DNA from 4 places in the Pseudomonas sp. SK3(2021) genome. Region 3 is predicted to be linked to each of the others. Evidence: predicted binding sites of a transcription regulator. Region 3 holds the regulator's gene; each other region holds the start of a gene.
The links. The regulator sigma-54, encoded in region 3, starts transcription at its own class of promoters, with help from an activator protein. The targets are predictions, from matches to a motif close to ANTGGCATNNANNTTGCTNT.
Positions count from the first base shown of each region.

Region 1: a site for sigma-54 is predicted at 2,250-2,269, ahead of IF690_RS25410 (pilin). Genes of this name have one in related genera too.
Region 2: a site for sigma-54 is predicted at 1,988-2,007, ahead of glnA (glutamate--ammonia ligase). Genes of this name have one in related genera too.
Region 4: a site for sigma-54 is predicted at 3,261-3,280, ahead of glnK (P-II family nitrogen regulator). Genes of this name have one in related genera too.

Region 1 is NZ_CP061943.1:5,739,665-5,744,405, reverse strand. Features, by position in the region: gene IF690_RS25420 (prepilin peptidase) at 1-740, opposite strand, end outside; gene IF690_RS25415 (type II secretion system F family protein) at 743-1,960, opposite strand; gene IF690_RS25410 (pilin) at 2,323-2,739, shown strand; gene IF690_RS25405 (BON domain-containing protein) at 3,028-3,384, shown strand; gene IF690_RS25400 (DUF748 domain-containing protein) at 3,585-4,741, opposite strand, start outside.
Region 2 is NZ_CP061943.1:644,592-649,332, forward strand. Features, by position in the region: gene IF690_RS02920 (chorismate mutase) at 1-341, opposite strand, end outside; gene glnA (glutamate--ammonia ligase) at 485-1,891, opposite strand; gene thiI (tRNA uracil 4-sulfurtransferase ThiI) at 2,222-3,676, shown strand; gene typA (translational GTPase TypA) at 3,816-4,741, shown strand, end outside.
Region 3 is NZ_CP061943.1:1,242,784-1,247,524, forward strand. Features, by position in the region: gene rapZ (RNase adapter RapZ) at 1-647, opposite strand, end outside; gene ptsN (PTS IIA-like nitrogen regulatory protein PtsN) at 650-1,114, opposite strand; gene hpf (ribosome hibernation-promoting factor, HPF/YfiA family) at 1,127-1,432, opposite strand; gene IF690_RS05500 (RNA polymerase factor sigma-54) at 1,512-3,005, opposite strand; gene lptB (LPS export ABC transporter ATP-binding protein) at 3,188-3,913, opposite strand; gene lptA (lipopolysaccharide transport periplasmic protein LptA) at 3,913-4,461, opposite strand; gene lptC (LPS export ABC transporter periplasmic protein LptC) at 4,448-4,741, opposite strand, start outside.
Region 4 is NZ_CP061943.1:6,473,810-6,478,550, forward strand. Features, by position in the region: gene IF690_RS28875 (HAD family hydrolase) at 1-179, shown strand, start outside; gene sutA (dormancy-specific transcriptional regulator SutA) at 282-605, opposite strand; gene IF690_RS28885 (secondary thiamine-phosphate synthase enzyme YjbQ) at 708-1,133, opposite strand; gene IF690_RS28890 (ammonium transporter) at 1,344-2,681, opposite strand; gene glnK (P-II family nitrogen regulator) at 2,717-3,055, opposite strand; gene IF690_RS28900 (accessory factor UbiK family protein) at 3,473-3,733, shown strand; gene IF690_RS28905 (YifB family Mg chelatase-like AAA ATPase) at 3,922-4,741, shown strand, end outside.

The sequences.
Region 1 (4,741 bases), 2.0 Mb from region 3:
AGGGCGATCCCGGCCAGGGCTCCTGTCAGTGAGGCCAGCAGCAGGGTCATCGGCAGAATCTGCCAGCCGCCCCAGGCGCCGAACATGGCCAGCAGCTTGAAATCGCCGTGCCCCATGCCTTCCTTGCCGGTCAGCAGCTTGAACAACCAGTACACCGACCACAGGCACAGGTAGCCGGCCACGGCGCCCCACAGCGCATCGTGGAGGCTGACGAACAGGTCGAAGCCATTGACGATCAGGCCCAGCCACAACAGCGGCAGCACCAGTACGTCGGGCAACAGTTGATGATCGGCATCGATCAGGCTCATTGCCAACAGGCCCCAGCTCAGGAGCAGCATCAGGACGGCCTGCCAGCCAAAGCCGAAATGCCAGGCCACGAACGCCGAGGCCAGGCCGCAGCTCAGCTCCACCAGCGGGTAGCGCCGGCCGATCGGTGCCTTGCATGCGGAGCAGCGTCCGCGCAGCAGCAAGTAACTGAACAGCGGGATGTTTTCCCAGGGGCGGATCGGGTGGGCGCAGTGGGGGCACTGGGAGTGCGGGAGCAACAGGTTGTAGGTCGGTCCGGCAGGCTCGACGGGCAGCCCCAGGATGTCACGGGCCTGGGCGTGCCAGTCGCGCTCGAGCATCTTTGGCAGACGCCAGATCAGCACATTGAGAAAGCTGCCGACAATCAGGCCCAGGACCAGCATCGATGCTACGAAGACCAGCGGATAGCTGGCCAGGACCTCAGTCAATGACATGTTCAGATCGCTGTGCCGAGTTGGAAGATGGGTAAGTACATGGCGACCACCAGGCCGCCGACCAGGGTGCCCAAAACTACCATGATCACGGGCTCCATGAGACTGCTCAGGGTGTCGACCAGGGTATCGACCTCTTCCTCGTAGTGGATCGCGACTTTTTCCAGCATGCCATCCAGGGCCCCGGATTCTTCGCCGATGGCGGTCATCTGGATCGCCATGCCGGGAAATATGCCGGATGCGCGCATGGAAAAGTGCAATTGCATGCCGGTCGCCACGTCCTGCCTGATGCGGTTCACCGCATGCTTGAACACCTGATTGCCGGTGGCTCCGGCGACCGAGCTCAAGGCTTCCACCAGCGGTACCCCGGCTGCGAAGGTGGTGGACAAGGTGCGGGCGTAGCGGGCCACCGCGGACTTGTACAGCAGCGGCGCCACCAACGGCAGTTTCAGCAGGCCCGCGTCCAGCCAGTGGCGAAAGCGTGGTGAGCGCCGGTGGGCATGGCGCAGGCCGAATGCGCTGAGCAACAGAGCGCCCGCCAGCAGCCACCACCAGTGCTGCACGAATTCCGAGAGGGCGATGACCAGTTGGGTGAACACCGGCAGTTGCGCGCCGAAGCCTTGGAACATCGACTGGAATTGCGGCACCACCTTGACCAGCAGGATCCCCGTCACCACCAGCGCCACGCAGATCACCGCCAGGGGATAGGTCATGGCCTTGCGGATTCGCGTCTTGAGGTTCTCGCTTTTTTCCTTGTAGGTCGCCACCCGCTCCAGCAGGGTTTCCAGGGCGCCGGCCTGTTCGCCGGCATCCACCAGGCTGCAGTACAGCTCGTCGAAATACCGCGGCCTCTTGCGTAATGCGCCAGTGAAGCTGCTGCCGGCGGCGATGTCCTGTTTCAGCTCGGCCATCAGTTTGCGCATGTTCGGGTTATCGAAGCCCTCGGCAATGATGTCGAACGACTGCAGCAGCGGCACGCCGGCCTTGATCAGGGTCGCCAACTGCCGGGTGAACAGGCTGATGTCGCGAGCCTTGATCGGGGGCGTGCGCTGGAACAGCGAGCTGGATTTCTTCCTGACCCTGGCCGGGCTGATGCCTTGCTTGCGCAGTTGGGCCCTGATCAGCGAAGGGGTATGGCCGCTCAATTCGCCGCGCAGTTTGCTGCCTTGCCTGTCGGTGCCTTCCCACAGGTAAACACTGACTTTTGCTGCTTTGACCGCCATGGTGTCGAGTCCCCGGGTAATGATGGATCCTCAGGGCCGGCAATGCCCTGTGCGTTAGCGAATGGATCGCCGTGTGGGCGCGGCGTCCGGCTCATAGAGTTTGAATGGCCCGATACGTTCCTTGGATAGGGAGGGCCGTGAATGGAATCGATGGTCGAGTGACAGCGTAGCCCGTCACGGCGAGTGGCTCAGGGCACTTGGCTGACAAAAAGTGTCAGATAGTGCGACTTCTGGCGCTCACTGCTGCAGGTCCGCGTCGCTAAGCTCCCGTTTTCCCGGGGGCGCAGGCGCTGGCACAGGCTGTGCTATGGCTGTCTGGTGAGTGCCCAGACCCCTGGATATCCCCTGCTTGGAGCAGATAAATGAAGTATCAGAAAGGTTTTACCTTGATCGAGTTGCTGGTCGTCGTGGCGATCATCGGCATCCTGGCCACCTTTGCCATGCCGCTGTATTCCAAATACCAGGCGCGGGCCAAGGTCACCGCGGCGTTGGCCGAAGCCTCGGCGCTGAAGGTCAACTTCGAGGACGTGCTGAACCAGGGCAGCGACCCGACCCTGGAGCTGGTGGGGGGCAAGGCGGCGACATCGAACTGCACCATGACCGCCGCGGGTTCTGCCTCGACCGGGGCAGGAACCATTGGCTGCACCATCCTCAATGCACCGGCGCCGGTGTTGAACAAGACCGTCACCCTGACCCGCACCACGGCCGATGGCTGGGTCTGCACCACCACGGTCCCCGCGGATTACTCCCCCAAGGGTTGCACCGCCAGCGGCAGTTGAGCCCGGTTCTCGCTGGCTCGGTCCGTGAAACGCCACGCGCCGCTGCGCCTTTTGGGAAAGTATCGAGAATTCAGGAAGTTAGCTCTCCAGCGGGAAATGCAACTTGCATGCAGATTATTCGCCGGTCATGCATTTTGCATGATCGAAAGTGCTCTGTCAGTTTTATAACTCATTGATATTTAAAGGCTTTATTGTTTTTATGAACTTGGCATAACGCCTGCAATCTACTTAAGTAACCCTGCTGCCAGGACTTGGAGCAGGTTTTCCAGAAGAACAGGAGTTACTCGTATGAAGACGTTCGCTATCGCTGCTGCAACTGCTACCGCTCTGACCCTGACCATGGCTAACGTTGCATTTGCCCAGACCTCTCAAGCTACTCAGGCGCCAATGGTGCTCGCGGCGGGTGAAGTGACCAAGGCCAAGGAAGCCACTTCCGACACCTGGATCACCACCAAAGTCAAAGCGGATCTCGTAACTGAAAAAGGCATTCCTGGTACCGACATCAAGGTCGAAACCAACAAGGGCGTGGTTTCCCTGTCCTCCACCACTGCTCTGACCGCGGCGCAGAAAGAAACCGCAGTCAACATCGCCAAGAATATCAAGGGCGTGAAGGCGGTATCGGCTGACGGTTTGAAAACCGAGTAGGCCTCAAGCTTCTTTCCGGGACAGGGAGAGGATGCGGTAGATGACTTATCTACCGCTTCCCTGAAGGTTCATGCGAATGGCCACAGGGAGGTGGCTCCTCTGCAAACAGAACAGGCCCCGGCACAGTGTGTCGGGGCCTGTTCTGTTTGTGGCGGGAAAACCGCAGGGCCGACCCGTTCCCGGGGCGGCGGGAAGGGCGGTTATTCGGCGTCCAGGTGCATGGGGGTAATGACCCGACCGTCGCTTTCGGCCTGGCCGAGGTTGGCATCGATGAAGTAGACCCGGTCGTCCGCCAGTTGGCCCTTGTCCACCAGGAAGTCCTTGATGCTGCTGGCCCGTTCCTGGCCCAGCTGGCGCAACAGCACATCGCTGCCACTCCAGAACTTGATCACGCCTTCACGCATTTTCGCGGTGCGCTCTTCCTTGCCCAGATCCTTCCATTCGGCTGGTGGCTGGGTCTTGAGGCGCGTGCGATAGATGCCTTCCAGCAGCGGGCCTTTCTCGCCCTCCGGCACCTTCAGCAGCGAGGCCTGGGCCGGTACCTTGTCGCCGCGGCGCTGGAGCATCTTGTAGTAGTTGTACTGGTATTCCCGCTCCAGGCGTTGCTCGGCGATCAGCGGACCATCGCTGCTCTGCGCGGCGGTACCTTCGATCTCCAGGCGCAGGGCCGGACGCTCCTTGAGCGCGTTGGACAGCTTGACCAGCGCCGCTTCCGATTCCGGGCTCAAGTCACTCGAGCCCGGGGCGAACGAGACGCTGCCCAAGTCTTCCGAACCACTGCCCGCGACCAGCCCGCCAATCAGTTTGAACGGCGCGGCGGCCGCCTTGACGATCAGGTTGCGCAGGGTCTGCCAGACAATCGGCATGACGCTGAATTGCGGGTTGTTGAGGTCGCCGGTCACCGGCAGTTCGATGGAAATCTTGCCGTCGACATCCTTGAGCAAGGCAACCGCCAGTTTCAGGGGCAGGCTCACGGCATCCGGGCTGTCGACTTTTTCCCCCAGCTCCAGTTGTTCGACCACCACTTTGTTCTCGGCCTTGAGCTGGCCGTTGGTGATGACGTAGTGCAGGTCGAGGTTGAGCCGGCCCTTGCGGATACGGTAGCCGGCGAACTTGCCGGAGTAGGGGGTCAGGGTGGTCAGTTCGACGCGTTTGAAACTGGTGGCGATGTCCAGCGCGGCCATTGGATCGAAGGGGTTCACGCTGCCCTTGATGGTGACCGGCGCATAACGATCGACCTTGCCCTTGATATCGACGCTGGCCGGTTTTGCCTGGCGGCTGTCGATGGTGCCGATCTGGCCATTGAGCTGCTGGACGGCCGTGGCGAAGTTGGGGGTCAGGCTGAAGTCGGCGAAGT
Region 2 (4,741 bases), 600 kb from region 3:
TTCGGTGCCTGGGCTTGTAGGGTCCACTCGGATAGATGGGCGTACTGCACCAGCTTGTTGGCCTCGATCTGCGCGGCGAAAAACTGTTCCACCGCCGCGCCGTCGAGTTTATAGGCCGGCGCCTGGGCCACCGCGCCGGCAATCACCTCACGCTCGCGCGGGCGATCTTCCACCGGTTTGTGGCTGTCCCATTTGCTCAGGGCCACCTGGTCGGCGATGGCCAGGCGTTCTTCGATGCTGGCCAGCAGTAGGACCAGGCTGGCCGGCGCTGGGGCGGCCTGGGCCGTTCCGGCGAGGAGGGCGGCGGACAGGGCAAGGCAGATTTGCAGGGGGGACGGCATGGCGGGCCTCGGTCGGGAGCGATGGTGTTGATATTCCAGGCGCGCACTATCGCAAGTCATCCGGCCAATGGGCAAAAAAAAACCCCGAGCTCTTTCGAGCCGGGGGCTTTTTCATTCACGCCGCGTGGGGCGGCGCTACCGGATCAGCAGCTGTAGTACAGCTCGTATTCCAGTGGGTGTACGAAGGTACGGACCTTGATTTCTTCTTCGCTTTTCAGGGCGATGTAGGCGTCGATGAAGTCGTCGCTGAAAACGCCGCCTTTGGTCAGGAACGCACGACCTTTGTCCAGCTCTTCCAGGGCTTCTTTCAGGCTGCCGCAAACTTGTGGGATCTCTTTCGCCTCTTCAGGCGGCAGGTCGTACAGGTTTTTGTCAGCGGCGTCGCCAGGGTGGATCTTGTTCTGGATACCGTCCAGGCCGGCCATCAGCAGGGCAGCGAAGGCCAGGTATGGGTTGGCAGCCGGATCCGGGAAACGGGCTTCGATACGGCGGGCTTTAGGGCTCGACACGTAAGGGATACGGATCGAAGCGGAACGGTTGCGAGCCGAGTAGGCCAGCATTACCGGAGCTTCGAAGCCTGGTACCAGACGCTTGTAGGAGTTGGTCGAAGGGTTGGTGAAACCGTTCAGGGCCTTACCGTGCTTGATGATGCCGCCGATGAAGTACAGGGCGGTGTCGGACAGGCCGGCATAACCTTCGCCAGCGAAGGTGTTCTTGCCATCCTTGGAGATGGACATGTGCACGTGCATACCCGAGCCGTTGTCGCCGTACAGAGGCTTGGGCATGAAGGTAGCGGTGCGGCCGTAGGCATCGGCCACGTTGTGTACGCAGTACTTCAGGGTCTGAACTTCGTCGCCCTTGTTGACCAGGGTGTTGAACTTCACGCCGATTTCGTTCTGGCCGGCAGTCGCCACTTCGTGGTGGTGAACTTCGATGACCAGGCCCATTTCTTCCATGGCATTACACATGGAGGTACGGATTTCGTGGTCGTGGTCGAACGGAGGAACCGGGAAGTAGCCGCCTTTGACGCCTGGACGGTGGCCTTTGTTGCCGCCTTCCACGTCCTGGTCGGACATCCACGAGCCTTGCTCGGAGAAGATCTTGAACATGGAGCCGGAGATGTCGGACTTGAACTTCACTTCGTCGAAGATGAAGAACTCAGGCTCTGGACCTACGAATACGGTGTCGCCGATACCGGTGGACTTCAGGTACTCCTCGGCACGCTTGGCGATGGCGCGTGGGTCGCGATCGTAGCCCTGCATGGTCGAAGGTTCGATGATGTCGCAGACCAGGATCAGGGTCGGCTCTTCGGTGAACGGGTCCAGGACGGCGGTTTCGTCAACCGGCATCAGGATCATGTCGGAGGCTTCGATGCCTTTCCAGCCAGCGATGGAGGAACCGTCGAACATTTTGCCGATTTCGAAGAAATCGTCATCCAGCGCATCACGGGCCGGCATGGTCACGTGGTGCTGAGTGCCTTTGGTGTCAGTGAAGCGCAGATCAATCCATTTGACGTCATGATCTTTGATGAGTTGAACCGACTTCGACATAGTGTCCTCCGGGTGGCTTCGGGCGAGTGTTGGTGTGCCCTTAGAATGTGGGTGATGCCGGCGCAGATACTCTGCCATGGCAACCTGCCTCACAAGGGAGCAAATTGCATGCCAGTGCCCTGAGTTGGGTTTTATGCCCCAAACTCACGCATTCCAGGCGGTATTTGGCCCGGAAGGGCAAAATCGCGCACCGCAATGTTGCGACTTTCTCTCTGCATGATCCATTTTGGTGCACTAAAAACCGAGTGCACATTAATTGGTTAAACCTTGAGCAATTTCCGCTATAATCCGCGCCCCCCTTTTTCGGCTGGCCCAGCGCGCGCTGTTTTCATGAAACTAATCGTTAAAGTTTTCCCGGAAATCACCATCAAGAGCCGCCCGGTACGGACGCGTTTCATCCGTCAGTTGGCCAAGAACATCCGTGCTGTGCTCCGCGACCTGGACCCGGCTGTGGTGGTCAATGGTGTGTGGGACAACCTCGAGCTGGAAACCGCCGTCAGCGAGCCGAAAGCCTTGAAGGAGATGACCGAGCGCCTGAGCTGCATGCCGGGCATCGCGCATTTCCTGCAGGTCGATGAATACCCGCTGGGCGACTTCGACGACATAGTCGCCAAGTGCAAGCAGCACTTTGGCGAGGCCCTGGCGGGGAAAGTTTTCGCCGTGCGCTGCAAGCGCGCCGGCAAGCACCCATTCAGCTCCATGGATGTGGAAAAATACGTCGGCAGCCAGTTGCGTCGGCAGTGCGGCGCCGCCGGAATTTCCCTGAAAGAACCGGAAATCGAAGTGCGGATGGAAATTCGCGACCAACGGTTGTTCGTGATCCACAGCCAGCACAACAGCATTGGCGGTTATCCGCTGGGCGCCCTGGAACAGACCCTGGTTTTGATGTCCGGCGGTTTCGATTCCACGGTGGCGGCCTACCAGATCATGCGTCGCGGCCTGATGAGCCACTTCTGCTTCTTCAACCTGGGCGGGCGTGCCCACGAATTGGGCGTGATGGAAGTCGCGCACTATATCTGGAAGAAGTACGGCAGCTCCCAGCGCGTGCTGTTCGTCAGCGTGCCGTTCGAGGAAGTGCTCGGCGAAATCCTCGGCAAAGTCGACAACAGTCATATGGGCGTCATTTTGAAGCGTATGATGTTGCGTGCCGCGTCGAGCATCGCCGACCGCCTGCACATCGACGCACTGGTCACCGGCGAGGCAATTTCCCAGGTGTCGAGCCAGACCCTGCCGAACCTCTCCGTCATCGACTGCGTGACCGACAAGCTGGTGCTGCGCCCGCTGATCGCCAGCCACAAGCAGGACATCATCGACCTGGCCAACGAAATCGGCACCGCCGACTTCGCCAAGCACATGCCGGAGTACTGCGGGGTCATCTCGGTGAACCCCAAGACCCACGCCAAGCGCCATCGCGTGGAGCATGAAGAGAAAGAATTCGACATGGCGGTGCTCGAGCGTGCGATCGAGCGGGCCAAACTGGTGCCGATCGATCGGGTGATCGACGAACTGGGCCAGGATTTGCAGATCGAAGAAGTCAGCGAGGCGCTGGCGGGGCAGATCGTGATCGACATCCGGCATCCGGATGCTCAGGAAGACGACCCGTTGGAGTTGGCTGGCATCGAGATAAAAGCGCTGCCGTTCTATGCATTGAACGCACGCTTCAAGGAACTGGACCCTACTCGCCAGTACCTGCTGTATTGCGACAAAGGCGTCATGAGTCGCCTGCATGCTCACCATCTGCTCAGTGAGGGACATGCCAATGTGCGCGTTTATAGACCGAGCTAAGTGCCCGGGGCTGTTTGCCTGTGGCTTGCGTCACCGGCCCCCCGACGCCACCGTCAAGCTGTAACGGCCTTGCCGGACTCTATTGTTAATCGCTGCCAGCAGTTGTCAGCACACCGAATCCTCTGATCGAGATACACAAGTGATCGAAAATCTACGCAACATCGCCATCATTGCTCACGTTGACCACGGTAAAACCACCCTGGTAGACAAACTCCTGCGTCAATCCGGCACTCTGGAGCGCAACGAGCTCAACGACGAGCGCGTGATGGACTCCAACGACCAGGAAAAAGAGCGCGGTATTACCATCCTGGCCAAAAACACCGCCATCAACTGGAACGGCTACCACATCAACATCGTGGACACCCCGGGCCACGCCGACTTCGGCGGCGAAGTCGAGCGCGTCATGTCGATGGTCGACTCCGTTCTGCTGCTGGTCGACGCCCAAGACGGCCCTATGCCGCAAACCCGTTTCGTGACCAAGAAGGCTTTCGAAGCCGGCCTGCGTCCGATCGTGGTGATCAACAAGGTCGACCGCCCAGGCGCGCGTCCTGACTGGGTTCTGGACCAGATCTTCGACCTGTTCGACAACCTGGGCGCCACCGAAGAACAGCTGGACTTCAAAGTCGTCTACGCCTCGGCCCTGAACGGCATTGCCGGTCTGGACCACACCGACATGGCCGAAGACATGACCCCGCTGTACCAGTCGATCGTCGACAACGTTCCGGCTCCAGCCGTTGACCGTGACGGTCCGTTCCAGATGCAGATCTCCGCTCTGGACTACAACAGCTTCCTGGGTGTGATCGGCGTTGGCCGTATCGCTCGCGGTCGCGTCAAGCCGAACACTCCGGTCGTCGCTATCGACACCGAAGGCAAGAAGCGCAACGGCCGTATCCTGAAGCTGATGGGTCACCACGGCCTGCACCGTGTGGACGTTGAAGAAGCCGCTGCCGGCGACATCGTCTGCATCAGCGGTTTCGACGAGCTGTTCATCTCCGACACCCTGTGCGATCCGACCGCGGTCGAAGCGATGAAGCCGCTAACCGTCGACGAGCCGACCGTTTCCAT
Region 3 (4,741 bases):
GCGGCCAGGTATTCGACAACCGGCTGGTCGAGCCCGGACTGGGCGCGTAACTCGGGCTTCCAGTACGGGTTGGGCAGGCAGCGCACATCGAACACCAGGTCGGCATCGACCGGCATGCCACGCTTGAACCCAAAAGACTCCACCAGGAAGGCGGTGCCCGGTTCCGGCTGGTTCAACAGGCGCAACTTGATGGTATCGCGCAGTTGATACAGGTTCAGGTTGGTGGTGTTGACCTTGAGGTCGGCGAGGTCGGCAATCGGACCCAGCAGGTGACTTTCGTCTTGAATCGCCTCGGCCAGAGAGCGATTGTTGCTGCTCAAGGGGTGGCGACGGCGGGTTTCCGAAAAGCGCTTGAGCAGGGTTTCTTCGTCGGCGTCCAGGTACAGCACATCGCACTGGATATGCCGGCTGCGTACTTCCTCGAGCAGTTCGGGGAAGCGCGACAAGTGGCTTGGCAGGTTGCGGGCGTCGATCGAAACGGCGACCAGTGGCTGCGTCAGTTCGGTATGGATCAGCGCCCGCTCGGCCAGTTCGGGCAGCAGCCCGGCCGGCAGGTTGTCGATGCAGTAGTAGCCATTGTCCTCGAGGACATCGAGGGCGGTGCTTTTACCCGAGCCGGACCGGCCGCTGACGATGATCAAGCGCATGATTACTGACCGTTCTGTTCGTCCAGGACAACCTTGTACAAGGCTTCGTTGCTGGTGGCGCTGCGCAGCTTGTCGCGCACCTCTTTGCGGTCCAGCATGCTGGCAATCTGCCGGAGCAGTTCCAGGTGCGCATCGGTGGCGGCTTCCGGGACCAGCAGTACGAACAGCAGGTCGACCGGTGCGCCGTCGATGGCGTCGAAATCGATGGGAGCGTCCAGGTGCATCAGGGCACTGATGGGCGACTCACAGCCTTTGAGGCGGCAGTGTGGAATGGCGATGCCATTGCCAAAACCGGTAGAACCCAGTTTTTCTCGGGCAATCAGGCTTTCGAAGACATCTTGCATCTCCAGATCAGGCACTTCTCGGCTGATCAGGTTGGCAATTTGTTCGAGGGCGCGCTTTTTGCTGCCGCCCGGCACGTTCACCAGGGAACGGCCGGGGGTCAGGATGCTTTCAAGTCGGATCATGGGAGGGGAGTGTTAGCGACCCGTGCCTTGGAGAAGGTGGAGTTGCTTTTCCTTATGCTTTTTCAGTTGGCGGTCAAGCTTGTCCGTGAGCAAGTCGATTGCGGCATACATGTCGTCATGTTCTGCATTGGCGACGACTTCCCCACCATGGATGTGCAGCGTGGCCTCGATTTTTTGCTTCAGTTTCTCGACGGCCAGCGTTACCTGCACATTGGTAATCTTGTCAAAGTGCCGCTCCAGTCGGTCGAGTTTTTCGCCGATGTAAGCGCGCAGAGGTTCGGTCACTTCCAGTTGGTGTCCACTGATGTTGACTTGCATACAGCTTCTCCTTCGTTGCCAGTGCATAAAGCGGCAGGTCGATTGACCTGCCACTGGAACGCTGTGGCGAGCCCGGCGGCTACATCAACCGCTTCCGTTCGCTCGAAGGCGCGATCCCCAGGGATTCGCGGTACTTGGCGACGGTACGACGGGCTACCTGAATGCCTTGTGCCTCCAGTAAACCAGCGATCTTGCTGTCACTCAACGGCTTTTTCTGATTTTCCGCGGCGACCAGTTTTTTGATGATCGCGCGGATCGCCGTGGACGAGCATTCGCCGCCTTCGGAGGTACTTACGTGGCTGGAGAAAAAGTATTTCAGTTCATAAATGCCCCGAGGGGTATGCATGAATTTTTGCGTGGTCACCCGTGAAATCGTCGACTCGTGCATGCCCACCGCTTCGGCGATGTCATGCAGGACCAGTGGTTTCATCGCCTCATCGCCGTACTCGAGGAAGCCGCGCTGATGCTCGACGATCTGGGTGGCGACTTTCATCAGGGTTTCGTTACGGCTCTGCAGGCTCTTGATGAACCAGCGAGCCTCCTGCAGTTGGTTGCGCATGAAGGTGTTGTCGGCACTGGTGTCGGCGCGTCGCACGAAGCCGGCGTACTGCGGGTTGACGCGCAGGCGCGGCACGGACTCCTGGTTCAGCTCCACCAGCCAGCGTTCGTTGTCCTTGCGCACGATGACATCGGGGACCACGTATTCGGCTTCGGTGGATTCTATTTGCGAGCCCGGGCGTGGGTTGAGGCTCTGCACCAGTTCGATGACCTGGCGCAGTTCGTCTTCCTTGAGCTTCATGCGCCGCATCAGCTGGCTGTAGTCGCGGCTGCCGAGCAGGTCGATGAAGTCGGTGACCAGGCGCTTGGCTTCAGTCAGCCAAGGAGTCTTGGCAGGTAGCTGGCGCAGCTGCAACAGCAGGCACTCACCCAGGTTGCGGGCGCCGATACCGGCAGGCTCGAATTGCTGGATGCGGTGCAGGACGGCCTCGACTTCGTCGAGTTCGATGTCCAGCTCCGGATCGAAGGCTTCGAGGATTTCCTCGAGGGTTTCATCCAGATAGCCCTGATTGTTGATGCAGTCGATCAGGGTCACGGCGATCAGGCGATCGGTATCGGACATGGGCGCCAGGTTCAACTGCCAGAGCAGATGGCTCTGCAGGCTTTCGCCAGCCGAGGTGCGGGTGGTGAAATCCCACTCATCGTCATCGTTGCTGGGCAGGCTGCTGGCGCTGGTCTGGTAGACGTCTTCCCAGGCGGTGTCGACCGGTAGGTCGTTGGGAATGCGTTCGTTCCATTCACCGTCCTCGAGGTTGTCCACCGTCGGGGCGGCTTCCTGGTAGGAGGGTTCCTGGATATCGGTATTGGGCTTCTGCTCGGCGTTGTCGGCCAGCGGATCGGTGCTATCGAAGTCGTCGCCTTCTTCCTGGCGCTCGAGCATCGGGTTGGACTCCAGGGCCTCCTGGATTTCCTGTTGCAGGTCCAGGGTCGACAATTGGAGCAGGCGGATGGCCTGTTGCAGCTGCGGTGTCATCGTCAGCTGCTGGCCCATTCTGAGGACTAGCGATGGTTTCATGGCAGGGGCTTAACACCTTATTCGCCGGCGCACATGCGCCATCCACTACAGGGCGCGTGAGCGCCAAACATAAGCAAATTATATGCCTGAAACTGAAGTGTTTGCCTAGAGCGCTGTAACAATAAAAACAGCAGGGTTCTATTGGGGCGGGCGCTCTGGCGACCAGCCAAACACCTCAGGGCTTACAAGCGGAACTCATGGCCCAGGTAAACTTCCTTGACCAGCTCGTTGGCTAGGATGGTTTCGGCGTCGCCTTCGGCGATCAGTTGACCGTCGTTGACGATGTAGGCGGTTTCACAGATATCCAGGGTTTCACGGACGTTGTGGTCGGTGATGAGTACGCCGATGCCCTTGGCCTTCAGGTGATGAATGATCTGCTTGATGTCGCCTACCGAGATCGGGTCCACGCCGGCGAAGGGTTCGTCGAGCAGGATGAACTTGGGGGCGGTGGCCAGTGCGCGGGCGATTTCCACACGGCGACGTTCGCCGCCGGAAAGGCTCATGCCCAGGTTGTCGCGAATGTGGCTGATGTGGAACTCCTGCAGCAGGCTTTCCAGTTCCTGGCGACGGCCGGCCTTGTCGAGCTCCTTGCGGGTCTCGAGGATGGCCATGATGTTGTCGGCCACCGAGAGCTTGCGGAAGATCGAGGCTTCCTGCGGCAGGTAGCCGATCCCGGCGCGGGCGCGGCCGTGCATCGGCTGGTGGCTGACATCCAGGTCGTCGATCAGGATGCGACCCTGATCGGCCTGGACCAGGCCGACGATCATGTAGAAGCAGGTGGTCTTGCCGGCGCCGTTGGGGCCGAGCAAGCCGACGATCTGGCCGCTGTCGATGGACAGGCTGACGTCACGCACGACCTGGCGGCTCTTGTAGCTCTTGGCCAGGTGCTGAGCTTTCAGAGTTGCCATTACTGGGCCTTTTGCTCGTCAGTTTTCTTTTTCGGCTGGATGACCATGTCGATCCGTGGGCGCGACTCGGTGACCTTGCTGCCGGTGGCGCGACCGGCGCTGGCCAGCTTCTTGTTGGTGTCGTAGACGATTTTCTCGCCCTGGGTGATGTTGCCGTCCTTGTCGACGACTTTGGCGCGGTCGATCAGTACGACGCGGTTCTGCGCGGCATGGTACTGGATGGTCACGCCGTAGCCCTGGACCGGCTTGGTATCGCCCTGGGTTTGAAGCTGTTCGAAGTAGGCCAGGTTGCCCACCGAGGTCACCACGTCGATGTCACCGGCCTGGGTGCGGGTGATGGTCACGGTATTGCCGGTGACCTTCATCGAGCCCTGGGTGATGATCACGTCGCCCCTGTAGGTGGCTACGCCATTCTTGTCGTCCAGTTGAGCGTCGTCGGCCTGGATGCGGATCGGTTGCTGGCTATCGTTCGGCAGAGACCAGGCGCTCACGCTTCCCAGTGCTGCGCCCAGACCGAGCAAAATAGGGAGGGTTTTAACGAGCCTCATACTGTCCTCTTACGTTCGATAGCAGGTTCATCCTGCCGTCTTTCAAATACGCTTTCATTCCCTTGCCAGTCGTCACGCCGCCGGCGCCGTCGATTCTAACGTCTTGATCGGTCTGCGCATATTGCTTCTGCGGGAATACTGTCATGCGGGTCGTGGTGATCAGCAGGTTGCGATTTTTCTCGTCGGTGCGGGAAACCCGTACCGAATCGATCAACTCGACCTGGGTGCCATCCGGATTGACTTCGCCGCGCTCGCTCTGGACGTGCCAGGGGAAGGTGGT
Region 4 (4,741 bases), 1.3 Mb from region 3:
CCGTGCACATCGGAGACCACCCGGGCGACGACATCGCCGGGGCGCAGCAGGCCGGCCTGCGGGCCATCTGGTTCAACCCGGCCGGCAAGACCTGGGAGGCCGAGCGGCTGCCGGACGCGGAAATCCGCAGCCTGACCGAACTGCCAAAGCTGCTGGCGCGCTGGCACAGCGACGCCTGATAGCACGCTAGCGCCCCCCCAACGCAGTACCATCACCCAACAAACGCCCATGAAAAAGCCCGCAGCGACGGCGGGCTTTTTCTGCAAGCAAGTGGCGGGCGCTTAGATAGGCCGGCTACCGTACTTGTTATCAGGCTTCTTGGGCGGATCGGCAACCACATTGGCCTCGACTTCCTGCACTTTACCGCCACGGGCCAGGAACTCCTCCATGGCACGCGCCAGTGCATCACGCTCTTTGTTCTTGGCTTCGACACTCGGCAACTCGTCTACCGAGACGGCAGCCTTGGCCTTGCCTTTGGCGGTCGGGGCAGGAACATCACTGCCATCGTCTTCCACCACATCGTCGGCGGCCGCTTCAAGACCTTCTTCGGTTTCGTCTTCGTCGCCTACTTCGAGGTCGTCGTTTTCCAGATCATCGTCGCTCATGTTCTACCTCATGACTTGCGAAAAGCAGATTAGTTATAGCCCAGCTGAGCCGACTGTCGAAGGCTGCTGGAAAAAAATCAACATCCACTGATAACCAGCGGCTTATGCCTTATCACCGTGCAAGGTGGCAAGGACTTTGCGGGCACCGCCATGATCGCGATGCTCACCCAGATAAACGCCTTGCCAGCTGCCTAACGCCAAGCGACCTGCCGATACCGGCAAGCTCAATTGACAGCCTAGCAAACTGGCCTTGAAGTGCGCCGGCAGGTCATCGGGCCCTTCGTCGTCATGTTCATACCCGGCCATGCCTTGAGGCACCAGGGTATTGAAAAAACGCTCGAAGTCACGACGAACCGCAGGGTCGGCATTCTCGTTGATGGTCAACGAGGCCGAGGTATGCTGCAGCCACAAATGCAACAGACCGACCCGACATGCCTTCAGTTCAGGCAGGCCGGCGAGCAACTCGTCCGTTACCAGATGAAAGCCCCGGGGCCTTGCCCGCAGGGTAATCAGAGTCTGTTGCCACATACAGTTCTCCGCACATTCGGCGCGCATTCTAGCGTGCTCTGGGAAAAAACAAAGTGCCGAATATTCCTCCAATGCTGTAAGTCATTGACCCGAAAAAAAAGCGCTCATCAAACTGGCTGACAAGCTCTGGGAAAAACCTTTCAGCTGTCTCTCAATGACAAAACGCAGACAAAAAAATACCCGGCAAGCCGGGTATTTTTTCAGGCGAAATTACAGGTTGTAACCACGCTCGTTGTGTTGCGCCAGGTCGAGGCCGACCGACTCTTCCTCCTCGGTGATACGCAGCCCGATGACCACATCCAACACCTTGAGGATGATGAAGGTCACGATCGCGGTGTAGATCACCGTGAAGCCTACGCCTTTGCACTGGATCCACACTTGCGCGGCGATGTCGGTCACAGTGCCGAAGCCGCCCAGCGATGGCGCGGCGAACACACCGGTGAGGATCGCGCCGAGGATACCGCCGATACCGTGCACGCCGAAGGCATCCAGGGAATCGTCGTAGCCCAGCTTGCGTTTCAGGGTGGTCGCGCAGAAGAAGCACACCACGCCCGCTGCCAGGCCGATCACCAGGGCGCCCATCGGACCTACGGTGCCAGCGGCAGGCGTGATCGCCACCAGGCCGGCAACCACACCCGAGGCGATACCCAGGGCGCTTGGCTTACCGTGGGTCAGCCACTCGGCGAACATCCAGCCCAGCGCGGCGGCGGCGGTGGCGATCTGGGTCACCAGCATCGCCATGCCGGCGGTGCCGTTCGCGGCGGCGGCGGAACCGGCGTTGAAGCCGAACCAGCCGATCCACAGCATGGCTGCGCCCATCAGGGTGTAACCCAGGTTGTGCGGCGCCATGGGGGTGGTCGGGAAGCCTTTACGCTTGCCCAGCACCAGGCAAGCCACCAGGCCGGCGATACCCGCGTTGATATGCACCACGGTGCCGCCGGCGAAGTCCAGCACGCCCCAGTCCCACATCAGGCCGCCGTTGCCGGACCAGACCATGTGCGCGATCGGCGCGTAGACCAGGGTGAACCAGATGGCCATGAAGATCAGCATGGCGGAGAATTTCATCCGCTCGGCAAAGGCACCGACGATCAGCGCCGGGGTAATGATGGCGAAGGTCATCTGGAAGGTGATGAACACCGCCTCGGGGAACAGCGCCGCCGGGCCGGTCAGGCTCGCCGGGGTAACGCCGGCCAGGAAGGCCTTGCCCATGCCGCCGACGAAGGAGTTGAAATTGACGACGCCCTGCTCCATGCCGGTGGTGTCGAACGCGATGCTGTAGCCATAAATGACCCACAGGATGCTGATCAGACCGGTAATGGCGAAGCACTGCATCATCACGGAAAGAATGTTTTTCGAGCGCACCATGCCGCCGTAGAACAGCGCCAGGCCGGGAATGGTCATGAACAGCACCAAGGCTGTCGAGGTCAGCATCCAGGCGGTGTCGCCGGAATTGAGGACTGGGGCTGCCACTTCGTCCGCCGCCATGGCCAGGCCAGGCATTACGATGGACAGCAGGGCTCCTAGCCCTGCGATTTTACGCAGAGTCATATTGTTTTCTCCTGGGGCGTTGGGTTTGGGGCGGCTTAGATGGCGTCGGTATCGGTTTCGCCGGTACGGATGCGAATAGCCTGTTCCAGATTGACCACGAAGATCTTGCCGTCACCGATCTTGCCGGTGTTGGCGGCCTTGGTTATCGCCTCGATGACCCGATCAAGATCCTTGTCGTCGATGGCGACGTCGATCTTCACCTTGGGCAGGAAGTCGACCACGTACTCCGCGCCGCGATACAGCTCGGTGTGCCCCTTCTGCCGGCCGAAGCCCTTGACCTCGGTAACGGTAATGCCCTGCACGCCGATCTCGGACAGCGACTCGCGCACGTCGTCCAACTTGAACGGCTTGATGATGGCAGTGACTAGCTTCATGAAACTTTCTCCCGAATTGGTGGACTTGCCCCAGGAAAACAAACCCGACTCAAGTCTAAGCGCAGTGCCTGGCTTTGTAACGCATCGTCGGCCTTCCTCGACCAGACCGACGCCAGCTAACCGCTGCTGGCGAAACACTTCCCCGCTCCGCCTGCCGCACTGCATTCGTCACAGCGACTGCATCAGTGCATGGGTCATCAGCGACTAAGCAGAAACCTTGCCATCTCGTGAAAACCCACTGATTTCAGTCCCTTGGCCGCAACCACGGAGACCACTTCGCCATCATCGCCACGGATACGCACAACAACAGTGCGCCACTGCCCGGCGCGATGCGCGAAAAGCGTGCATCCCCGCCTGCCAATTGACTATAGACAGTGCGTGATACACTGCCCGCCATTGTTTTTCAGGACACCTCCCATGCTCGCGCCCAAAGACCTCCTCGATGCCCTGAGCGGCCATGCCGCCCGTCTGTTCAGCGGCGACACACCACTGCCCCGCGCCGAAATCGAAAGCCAGTTCAAGGCCTTGCTGCAAAGCGGCTTCAGCAAGCTGGACCTGGTCAGCCGGGAAGAATTCGACAGCCAGATGGTCGTGCTGGCCCGCACCCGCGCCCGCCTGGAAAGCCTGGAGGCGAAGGTGGCCGAGCTGGAAGCGAAGCTGACACCGTCCGCCGAGTAATCCGCCCTCCTCATCGTGAGCCAGCTTGCTGCTACCCAGGCCATGTCAAGCCTGTGGCAGCGAGCTTGTTCGCACCAGCCCTGCAATAAACGACACATCCTGTCTGCATTCCCCTCTGCCCAATCCATAGCACCTGACTATCCTTCCAAGACCGCAGGAAGCGGCAAGCGCATCTCAAGGAACGAGTCATGTCTCTGGCCATTGTCTACAGCCGTGCCCAGACCGGCGTGCAAGCGCCGTCCGTGTCGGTCGAAGTCCATCTGGCCAACGGCCTGCCGGCCCTGACCCTGGTGGGCCTGCCCGAAGCGGCGGTCAAGGAAAGCAAGGACCGGGTGCGCAGCGCCATTCTCAATGCCGGCTTCGATTTTCCGGCCCGGCGCATCACCCTCAACCTCGCCCCGGCCGACCTGCCCAAGGACGGTGGGCGCTTCGACCTGGCAATCGCCCTGGGCATTCTTGCCGCCAGCGTACAGGTGCCGACCCTGGCCCTGGAGAATGTCGAATGCCTGGGCGAGCTGGCGCTTTCCGGTGCGGTTCGTCCGGTGCGCGGCGTGCTACCGGCAGCCCTGGCCGCGCGCCAGGCCGGACGCACGCTGATGGTGCCGCGGGCGAATGCCGAGGAAGCCTGCCTGGCGTCAGGATTGAAGGTGATCGCAGTCGATCATTTACTGGAAGCCGTCGCCCACTTCAACGGCCATACCCCCATCGAGCCCTATGCCTCGGATGGCCTTCTCTACCAGAACCGGCCCTATCCCGACCTGAATGAAGTGCAGGGCCAACTGGCCGCCAAACGCGCGCTGCTGGTGGCTGCGGCCGGTGCGCACAACCTGCTGTTCAGCGGCCCGCCAGGCACCGGCAAGACCTTGCTGGCCAGCCGCCTGCCCGGCCTGTTGCCGCCGCTGGAGGAACAGGAAGCCCTGGAAGTGGCCGCCATCCAGTCGGTCACCAGCCACATTCCCCTGAGCCATTGGCCGCAACGGCCGTTTCGCCAGCCACACCACTCTGCGT